DNA from 4 places in the Kocuria sp. CPCC 205297 genome. Region 4 is predicted to be linked to each of the others. Evidence: riboswitches for the same ligand, from Rfam matches in the RefSeq annotation. Region 4 holds a riboswitch; each other region holds the start of a gene.
The links. A riboswitch is a leader RNA that binds a small molecule or an ion and turns the genes downstream of it on or off. The one in region 4 is predicted to bind S-adenosylmethionine.
Positions count from the first base shown of each region.

Region 1: it holds a riboswitch for S-adenosylmethionine, as region 4 does, so the genes downstream of both, RF650_RS00350 (MetQ/NlpA family ABC transporter substrate-binding protein) here and RF650_RS01330 (hypothetical protein) in region 4, are expected to answer to the same signal.
Region 2: it holds a riboswitch for S-adenosylmethionine, as region 4 does, so the genes downstream of both, RF650_RS00580 (bifunctional o-acetylhomoserine/o-acetylserine sulfhydrylase) here and RF650_RS01330 (hypothetical protein) in region 4, are expected to answer to the same signal.
Region 3: it holds a riboswitch for S-adenosylmethionine, as region 4 does, so the genes downstream of both, RF650_RS12820 (LLM class flavin-dependent oxidoreductase) here and RF650_RS01330 (hypothetical protein) in region 4, are expected to answer to the same signal.

Region 1 covers NZ_JAVKPY010000001.1:65,861-68,053, reverse strand. Annotated here, with positions in the region: gene dxr (1-deoxy-D-xylulose-5-phosphate reductoisomerase) at 1-478, shown strand, start outside; SAM riboswitch class IV at 532-646, shown strand; gene RF650_RS00350 (MetQ/NlpA family ABC transporter substrate-binding protein) at 743-1,627, shown strand; gene RF650_RS00345 (methionine ABC transporter ATP-binding protein) at 1,624-2,193, shown strand, end outside.
Region 2 covers NZ_JAVKPY010000001.1:112,246-114,438, forward strand. Annotated here, with positions in the region: gene RF650_RS00580 (bifunctional o-acetylhomoserine/o-acetylserine sulfhydrylase) at 1-1,112, opposite strand, end outside; SAM riboswitch class IV at 1,189-1,309, opposite strand; gene RF650_RS00585 (hypothetical protein) at 1,477-1,650, opposite strand; gene RF650_RS00590 (VOC family protein) at 2,148-2,193, shown strand, end outside.
Region 3 covers NZ_JAVKPY010000017.1:20,980-23,172, forward strand. Annotated here, with positions in the region: gene RF650_RS12820 (LLM class flavin-dependent oxidoreductase) at 1-1,073, opposite strand, end outside; SAM riboswitch class IV at 1,151-1,265, opposite strand; SAM riboswitch class I at 1,394-1,485, shown strand; gene RF650_RS12825 (ABC transporter ATP-binding protein) at 1,493-2,193, shown strand, end outside.
Region 4 covers NZ_JAVKPY010000001.1:276,066-278,258, forward strand. Annotated here, with positions in the region: gene RF650_RS01325 (glycosyltransferase family 4 protein) at 1-905, shown strand, start outside; SAM riboswitch class IV at 1,017-1,159, shown strand; gene RF650_RS01330 (hypothetical protein) at 1,180-1,458, shown strand; partial or broken gene RF650_RS01335 (GMC oxidoreductase) at 1,573-1,716, opposite strand; partial or broken gene RF650_RS01340 (hypothetical protein) at 1,762-1,989, opposite strand; gene RF650_RS01345 (BCCT family transporter) at 1,896-2,193, opposite strand, start outside.

The DNA of each region.
Region 1 (2,193 bases), 210 kb from region 4:
CGACGTCCCCCTGGACCGGATCGACGTCACCGTGCATCCGCAATCGGTCGTGCACTCCATGGTGGAGTTCGTGGACGGATCCACCCTGGCGCAGGCGTCCCCGCCGGACATGCGCCTGCCCATCGCGCTCGGAATCGGCTGGCCCCACCGCGTGACCGGCGCCGCCGCGGGGTGCGACTGGACCCGGGCCGCACAGTGGACGTTCGAACCGCTCGATTCGCAGGCGTTCCCCGCCGTGGAGCTCATGAAGCACGCGGGTTCGCGCGGCGGGACGTGGCCCGCGGTGTTCAACGCCGCCAACGAGCAGGCCGTGCACGCGTTCCACCGCGGGGCGCTCGGCTTCACGCAGATCGTGGACATGGTCGAGCGTGTGCTGGAGGATCACGACGGCGTCACGCGGCCCACCCTCGAGGACGTCCTGGGGGCGGAGGAGTGGGCCCGGGCCCGCGCGGACGAACGTATCGCCGGGATGGCATAGGGCCCTTCCTGCGGTCGTCGGCCCATGGCAGGGCCGTGCTAGAATTCCGGGTGGATGACGAGATCCGGCGCGTAGCTCTGGCTGGCCGGACGGCAACCCTCTCCCGTAGCGGGGTGCCCCAGATGACCATCCGGTCGCGGTTGCAACAGATCACGGCAAGTGCGGTTCCCCGGAAATCAGCACGTGCCCGTCCCGTGAGCCCTCATCCAGGGGGGACTGTTCGCCCCGCGAGTCCCCGTCACAGAACCCTGGAAAGGCATGATCATGCGAACCAAGCGTTTGATTCCCGTCGTGTTGGCCACCACCCTGGGCCTCACCCTCACCGCGTGCGGCGGCGGCTCCGACAACTCGGACCCGGCCGCGGACGGCAAGATCACCGTCGGGATCGTGGGCTCGACCCCCGTGCAAGACGCGTTGAAGCAGGTCGCCGCGGACAACGACATCACGGTCGAGTACGTGGACTTCAGTGACTACAGCCAGCCGAACCCCGCTCTGAAGAGCGGTGACATCGACATGAACTGGTTCCAGCACATCGCGTACCTCGCCGATTACAACAACAACTCCGGGGACACCATCACTCCCGTGGGCTCCACGTCCATCTTCCCGCTGGGGCTGTACTCCAAGAGCGTGAAATCCGTGGGCGACTTCAAGCAGGGTGACGAGATCGCCGTGCCGAACGACTCGATCAACCTGTCCCGCGCCTTGAACCTCTTGCACCAGCAGGGTCTCGTGGAGTTCACCAAGGACACGATCGCCCCCACCGAGCAGGACATCGACACCGCCAAGTCCAAGGTCACGGTCCGCCCGGTCTCCGCCGAGCAGACCGTGCTGTCCATGGACTCCGTGGCCGCCTCCGTGGTCAACAACGACTTCCTGGACCGCGCGAACATCGATCCCAAGTCCGCGCTGGCTCAGGACGATCCCACCGCGGACAGTGCCAAGGTGTACGACAACCTCTTCGCCGCGACCGAGGCGAACGCGGACAACGAGACCCTGAAGAAGGTCGCGAGCTTCTACTACGACGACAAGGTCCAGGACGCGGAGAAGACCGAGACCAAGGGCACCGCAGTGCCCACCAAGGTGGATCAGCAGGAGCTCAAGGACTTGCTGGCCCGCTACTCGCAGGACCTCAAGGAGCAGACCAAGTGAGCCCGTCCGCCACGGCGGACACCCTGGTCAGTTTCCGGGACGTGAGCAAGGTCTTCGTCACGGGGTCCAAACGCCGCCCGCACACCGTGACCGCGGTGGACTCCGTGGACCTGGACATCCGCCGCGGTGAGATCTTCGCGGTGATCGGCTACTCGGGGGCGGGCAAGTCCACCCTCGTGCGGCTGATCAACGGCCTGGAACCGATCTCGTCCGGGACGCTCGAGGTCGCCGGTAGCCGTGTGGACGGGCGCAGCGAGTCCCAGCTGGCGCCCATCCGCCGCAAGATCGGGATGATCTTCCAGCAGTTCAACCTGTTCACGTCACGCACCGTGGCGGGCAACATCGAGTACCCGCTCAAGCGTGCCGGGTGGAAGCCCGAGGAACGCAAGGCGCGGGTCGCGGAACTGTTGGAGTTCGTGGGCTTGACCGAGCGCGCCGGGAACTACCCCGAGCAGCTCTCGGGTGGTCAGAAGCAGCGCGTGGGGATCGCCCGCGCGCTCGCGAGCAATCCCGAACTGCTGCTCGCGGACGAGTCCACCTCGGCGTTGGACCCGGAGACCACCCAG
Region 2 (2,193 bases), 160 kb from region 4:
CCGGCGTCCCGACCGCCGTCGAGCACGAAGCCGAGCACCGACCCGGCGCCGTTGGGCGCGTACTTCAGGGCGCGGTCGTGCCAGCGCGAGGACTCGAGACCTGCGTAGGACACCGAGCGCACCTCGGGGCGGGCCTCGAGCCACTCGGCGACCTTCTGCGCGTTGGCCACGTGACGTTCCATGCGCAACGACAGCGTCTCGATGCCCTGCTCGATCAAGAACGCGTTGAACGGAGAGATCGAGGTCCCCAGATCGCGCAGCAACTGCACGCGCGCCTTGAGGACGTACGAGAGGTTGACGCCGAAGGCACCGTCCGCACCGAGATCGCGGGCGTAGACGAGTCCGTTGTACGTCTCGTCCGGTTGGTTGAAACCGGGGAAGCGCTCGGGGTCCCACGAGTAGTCGAACGCTCCGGTGTCCACGATGAACCCGCCGATCGCCGTGCCGTGGCCGCCCAGGAACTTGGTGGCCGAGTGCAGCACGATGTCCGCGCCCCACTCGATGGGCCGCACCAGGTAGGGCGTGGCGATCGTGTTGTCCACGATGAGCGGGACACCCGCCTCGTGGGCGATCCCGGCGATCGTCTCGATGTCGAACACGTCGTTGCGGGGGTTCGGGATGGATTCACCGAAGAACGCCACGGTGTTCTCGCGCACCGCGTCCCGCCACTGCGCGGGATTGTCCGGGTCCGAGACGAACGTGGTCTCCACGCCCATGCGCGGCAGCGTGTGCTTGAGCAGGTTGTACGACCCGCCGTACAGGGACGGGCTGGCCACCACGTGGGTCCCGGCGCCGCCCAGGTTGAGGATCGCGAGCGTGGCCGCGGCCTGCCCGGAGGAGACCATCAGGGCCCCCACGCCGCCCTCGAGGGACGCGACCCGGTTCTCCACGACCTCCGTGGTGGGGTTGGTCAGGCGCGAGTAGATGGGCCCCATCTCCTCGAGCGCGAACCGGGCCGCCGCCGTGCGGGCGTCCGGGAACACGAAGGACGTGGTCTGGTGGATCGGCAGGGCGCGCGACCCGGTCACAGGGTCGGGGTTCTGGCCCGCGTGGATCTGTCGGGTTTCGAACGACCAGCCCTGGGGATTGTCGGGGGTGGGAGCGGTGCTCATGGCCGTACTCCTTCTCGGAAGGATCAGGGGTCCGGTGGCGATCCGCACGGTGCCCGTGCTGTGACCGGGCACCATTGACCCGCGCTTGCCGCATGACGTCGGTCGACGCCACGGCCAGGTCCTCACCCAGGGCACCCCACCGCGGAAGGGAGGGTTGCCGGTCAGCTAGCTGGGGCTTCGCGCTGACTCTCGTGACCTATTACCTCATTGTCCGAACCCGGCGGGGCGGGAGTCAAGCCGGGGACGCTGCGAGCGGGCTCGGGGTCAGTGGCCGCTCGTTCCTGCTGTTCCATCTCCCGGGTGTGCAGTTCCCGGTCCTTCGTCTCACGTGGATGGAAGTAGAACAGACCCGTGAGCACCGCGATCACGAACACCGGGTCTTGGCCTCCGGGTCCACCACGCGCATGAGGATCAGCCCGGTGGCGGTCACACCCATGGACGGGTGGAGGTCACCGATACCGCGCCCGAACCAATAGCGACCGATGATGTGGGGTGCCAACCACTGGAAAATGGCCACGTTGAACGCGATGCCGACCACCGCCAGGATGGTGAACGCCGCCAACCACGGCCGCGATGGACATGTGCCGGGAGAACGGTTCCACGGAGGACGGGCGGCTGGTCATGGTGCCGGCGGGGTAGTACTCGTCGCTGCGGAACAGGCTCTGGACCCAACCCACCTTGACGCGCACGAACTTCCCCAGGAACAGGGCGACTCGGAGGATCAGGAGCGTGAAACCGACGGCATTTGCGGACACGGGAACCACCTCGTAGTGATCGGGATCGATATCGGTCTCAGGTCATATAGCGAGGGTTCGGTCGGAGACTCCCCGGCTGATGCTGCGAACTCCAGCCTCTGAGACGCGCGTCTCGTTGACCTGGACCAACACAGTCCCCGCCCGAATCAGCCGTCCCGATGCCAGGTCTCGGGAGGTGCGGAGAGCCAGCCCTGCCCACCGGAGCGGGCGGCGCAGGTCACACACTCGCCGGGCTCGCGCTCGATTTGGTGGCCCGTGTGGCCGGTGTCACCATGGCGTCATGAACTTGGATCACGTTTCCTTCGCGGCTCAGCCCGACGGCCTCG
Region 3 (2,193 bases), on a different contig from region 4:
CGCGTCCACTGCTTGTCCTTGGACTGCAGCGTGAACGGGGTCAGGAAGGACTGGATGGAGTCGGTCTTGATGTAGTTCAGGGCCTCGTCCTCGTCGAACTGGGACAGGTCCACGCCGGACCACCCACCGATGATCGCCTGGGAGGCCTCCAGGTCCACGTATTGCAGGTAATCGCGGTACTTCTCCTGGGCCTGCTCGTCCGTGTCCGCGACGACCACGGAGAGCATCGCGTAGATCTTGACGTCGTCACGGCTGCGGCCCTCGGCCTGAGCCCGGTCGCGGATCTTGTCAGTCACGAAACGTGTGAGGTCCGGGCGCAACCCGCCGATGAACACGGCTTCCGCATGCTTACCCGCGAACGCCTGCCCGCGCGAGGACGCGCCGGCCTGGAAGATCAGCGGTGTGCGCTGCGGGGACGGTGCCGTGAGCCCCGCTCCGGGAACCGTGAAGTGCTCCCCGCTGTGCCGGATGGGATGGACCTTGGTGGGATCCGCGTAGACACCCGTCTCACGGTTCTGAACCACGGCGTCCTCCTCCCACGAGCCCTCCCAGAGCTTGTAGCACACGTCCAGGAACTCCTCCGCGATCTCGTAACGCGTATCGTGCTCGATCTGGCGCGGCAGGCCCTGGTTCTCCGCAGCGGACGGAAGGTAGGAGGTCACCACGTTGAATCCCACGCGGCCCTTGGTGAGGTGATCCAGTGTGGCGTACTTGCGGGCCAGGGTGTAGGGCTGCTCGTAGGTCACCGCGCTCGTCACGCCGAAGCCCAGGTGCTCGGTCACGGCGGCCATGGCCGAGACCTGCATGAACGGGTCGTTGACCGGGACCTGGGCCCCGTCACGCACGGCCGGAGCCGCGGAGTTCTTGTAGATGTCGTAGATGCCCACCACGTCCGCGAGGAACAGTGCGTCGAACTTGCCCCGCTCCAGCAGCTTGGCCAGCTCCGTCCAGTACTCGATGGTGTTGTACTCGGTGGCCCGGGACCGCGGGTGGCGCCACAACCCGAAGCTCTGGTGATCCACGCAGGTCATGTCGAACGCGTTGACGGAAATCCGTTTGCTCATCTCGGTCAGCCCCTCAGCAGGAACACGACCCGCGCCCCGTGCACCACCTACGGCGGCCTACCTTGCGGGTCCAGCGCGCTTGTGTGGCGCCGTACTTGCCGCATGCGGTGTGTCATGCGGCCCGATCCTCACCTGGGGCACCCCGCTACGGGAGAGGGTTGCCGTCCGACAAGCCAGGGCTGAACGTCGGCACTCGTGATCGTTGTGACATCGATCCTAACGGGGATCCCCGGTCCTCGGAAACACCTGGGGTTACGGCACGTCACGACGACGCCCCGGCGCGTCACACGATTTGCACCCGCGGGCTCCCGGCCCGTTCAATGGTGGGGTTCCCATCCGGAGCGGCTGAGAGACCTGGCTCGTTGACGTCGCAGCAACCAGCCCCACGCGGGCAAGGTGCTAATGCCAGGAACGATGGAGTTGATGAATTGAGCCATGTCCTCACGCGCCCGGAATCTGCCGTCGACGCCGCGGCGGTCACCTTCGACCGGGTCGGCAAGTCCTTCCCCGCACACCACGGAGCGCATGTCCACGAGGTCCTGAGGGACGTGACCTTCACGGTGCGTCCGGGCGAGATCGTCTCCGTCCTGGGCCCCTCGGGGTGCGGCAAGTCCACCCTGCTACGCGCCGTGGCCGGGCTCGGCACGGCGAGCGAGGGCGAAGTCCGGATCGACGACTCGGTGGTGCGCGAGATCGACCCGCGCTGCGCCGTCGGCTTCCAGGAACCGCGGTTGCTGCCGTGGCGCAGCGTGGCGCGCAACGTGGCACTGGGTCTGCCCCACGGGACTCCCGCCCAGGAGGGGAAGCGGCGGGTGGCGCAGCTGTTGGAGCTCGTCGGCCTGTCCCACCACGCGAATCACCGTCCCTCGGAGATCTCCGGGGGCATGGCACAGCGCGCATCCCTCGCCCGGGCCCTGGCACGGAACCCGCGGGTCCTGCTGTTGGACGAGCCCTTCGGGGCCCTGGACGCCCTGTCCCGGATCAGGATGCAGGATCTGCTGCTGGACGTGCACCGCGCCGATCCCACGACCGTGCTCATGGTCACCCACGACGTCGAGGAAGCCCTGGTGCTCTCCGATCACGTGGTGGTGCTCGCGCGGGAAACGGCCACGGGCCCCGCGACCATCGC
Region 4 (2,193 bases):
TGGCCCGTTTCGCGCCGGACGTGGTGCACGTGGCGTCCCCGTTCGTGCTCGGGTGGCAGGCCATCCAGGCCGCCAAGGGTTTGGGTCTGCCGTGCGTGGCCGTGTACCAGACGGACGTGCCCGGTTACGCCGCACGCTACGGGGCGTCCGTGCTGGAGACCGCCATGTGGTCCCACGTGCGTGCGATGCACAACAGTGCGACCCTCACGCTCGCTCCCTCCACGGCGTCGATCAGCCAACTCCACGAGCATGGCGTCCAGCGGGTGCACATGTGGCGCCGCGGAGTGGACACGAGTCGGTTCCGTCCCGCGCTGCGCGATCACGCGTGGCGCGAGCGCGTGGGCGGCGGCAAGCGACTCGTGGGATACGTGGGGCGGTTGGCCCCCGAGAAGCAGGTCGCGGACCTCGCCGCGATCGACGCCCTGCCGGACACCCGGCTCGTGATCATCGGTTCCGGCCCCGGGAAGGAGTCGCTGCGCTCGGTATTGCCCAACGCGCACTTCGAGGGCTTCCTCACGGGCACCGAACTCGCCACGGCCATGGCGTCGCTGGACGTGTTCGTGCACCCGGGTGAGCACGAGACGTTCTGCCAGACCATCCAGGAAGCCATGGCCTCCGGGGTCCCGGTGGTGGCCGTGGGCCGCGGCGGCCCCCTGGACCTCGTGGACTCCTCGCGTAACGGGTGGCTCTACGCCCCGGGTGACCTGGCCGGGTTGCGCGAGCGCGTCCGAGACCTCGCGGGCGACGACGCCAAACGCCTCGCCTTCGCGCGCACCGCCCGCCAGTGCGTGCAGGAGCGCACGTGGGGTGCCGTGTGCGAGCAGTTGCTGGGCCACTACGAGCGCGCTCGCACGGTCACCTCCCGGATGCGCGGCACGCGCCGCAGCGACCTGCGCACCCCATGAGAACCGCCGCCGGGTGCCAGATGTTACTCAACAGAAGCTTGATTAAGTTTTGATGACATTCTCGGTCCGCGCCTGGCTGGTCCCCCGAATCCACGGATAGGCTCGAAGCAGCTTCACGAGATGCGCCCGCGCAACGACAAGGACGTCACCGCGCGCCCAGAGCTCCAACTCGGCGTACGCCAACCCTCGGTTCAGGGGTGGATTGGATGACGAAGTGGCCGGGGCCACACGTGTGGTCCCGGCAAGCGACCGGAAAATTCAGAGGCCCGACATCATGAACACGACAACCCAGAAATCCCACCCCGACACCCGCGAACAATGGGTGGACGTCACCGTTCAGGCGGACCCCGCCCGGCACGTGGTGTCCATCACGGGATCGGACGGTCACGAGCACGAGTACTTCGCGGACGACGCCCGTGAGGTCGCACTCGCCGCACAGCACACACGGGGGCGCGGCCAGTGGTGCGCCAAGTACAGCAGACTCCTGGTCCCCGGGGCGTCCCGGGTGACCGGCGGGGTGTCCTTCTACAAGCTGGAGCCCTTGCCCGCGTAGTCCTCGCGAGCACGGTCCCCGCGACCGCGAACTCCACGATCGGGTGTGGCCCGGGTCCGGACGGACCCGGGCCACACCCATGTTCTCAGCCTGCTCGGTTCTTGACGGCCGTGCTCACCGGGCGGTCGCGTCCCGGTCCTGGGCGATCAGCTCGGCGGCGCGTTCACCGATCATGAAGACCGTGATCTTCGGGTTCACCGTCACGAGCTCGGACATCACCGAGGCGTCTGCCACGCGCAATCCGCTCACGCCCTTGACGATCGCATCCAGCAGGAACGCCGTGCGCCCGGTGATGAGCACGTACAGCATGAGCCCGATCGCCAGGATGATGCTCAGCTCGGAAAGCCGCCGGGTGCCCTTGTCCACGCCCAAGATGGTCCCCAGCAGCGCCGCGGTGTCCACGGCGTCGCCGGCGGCACCGTGGATCCGGCACCCGATCAGGGGTAGAGAGCGGAGCGGATGCTCAGCGGCATGCCGAAGCGGTAGGCGAAGTAGCCGAATGCCATGCCCATCAGGGCGTACATGGCCCACCCCGTGAACAGGTTGAACTGGGGTTTCGCGTGGTCCGGGCCCATCTTGATCGTGCCGTGCCTGCTGTCCGCGACCAGGATCACGAACACGATCACGAGAGCGGCCGTGAGGATGTAGAACCACCCCAGCCGGGAGGCGACCCACGCGACCACGCCGCCGATCACGGCGTCGGCGTGCTCGGGTGCCTCCGTGGCCCAGGCGGAC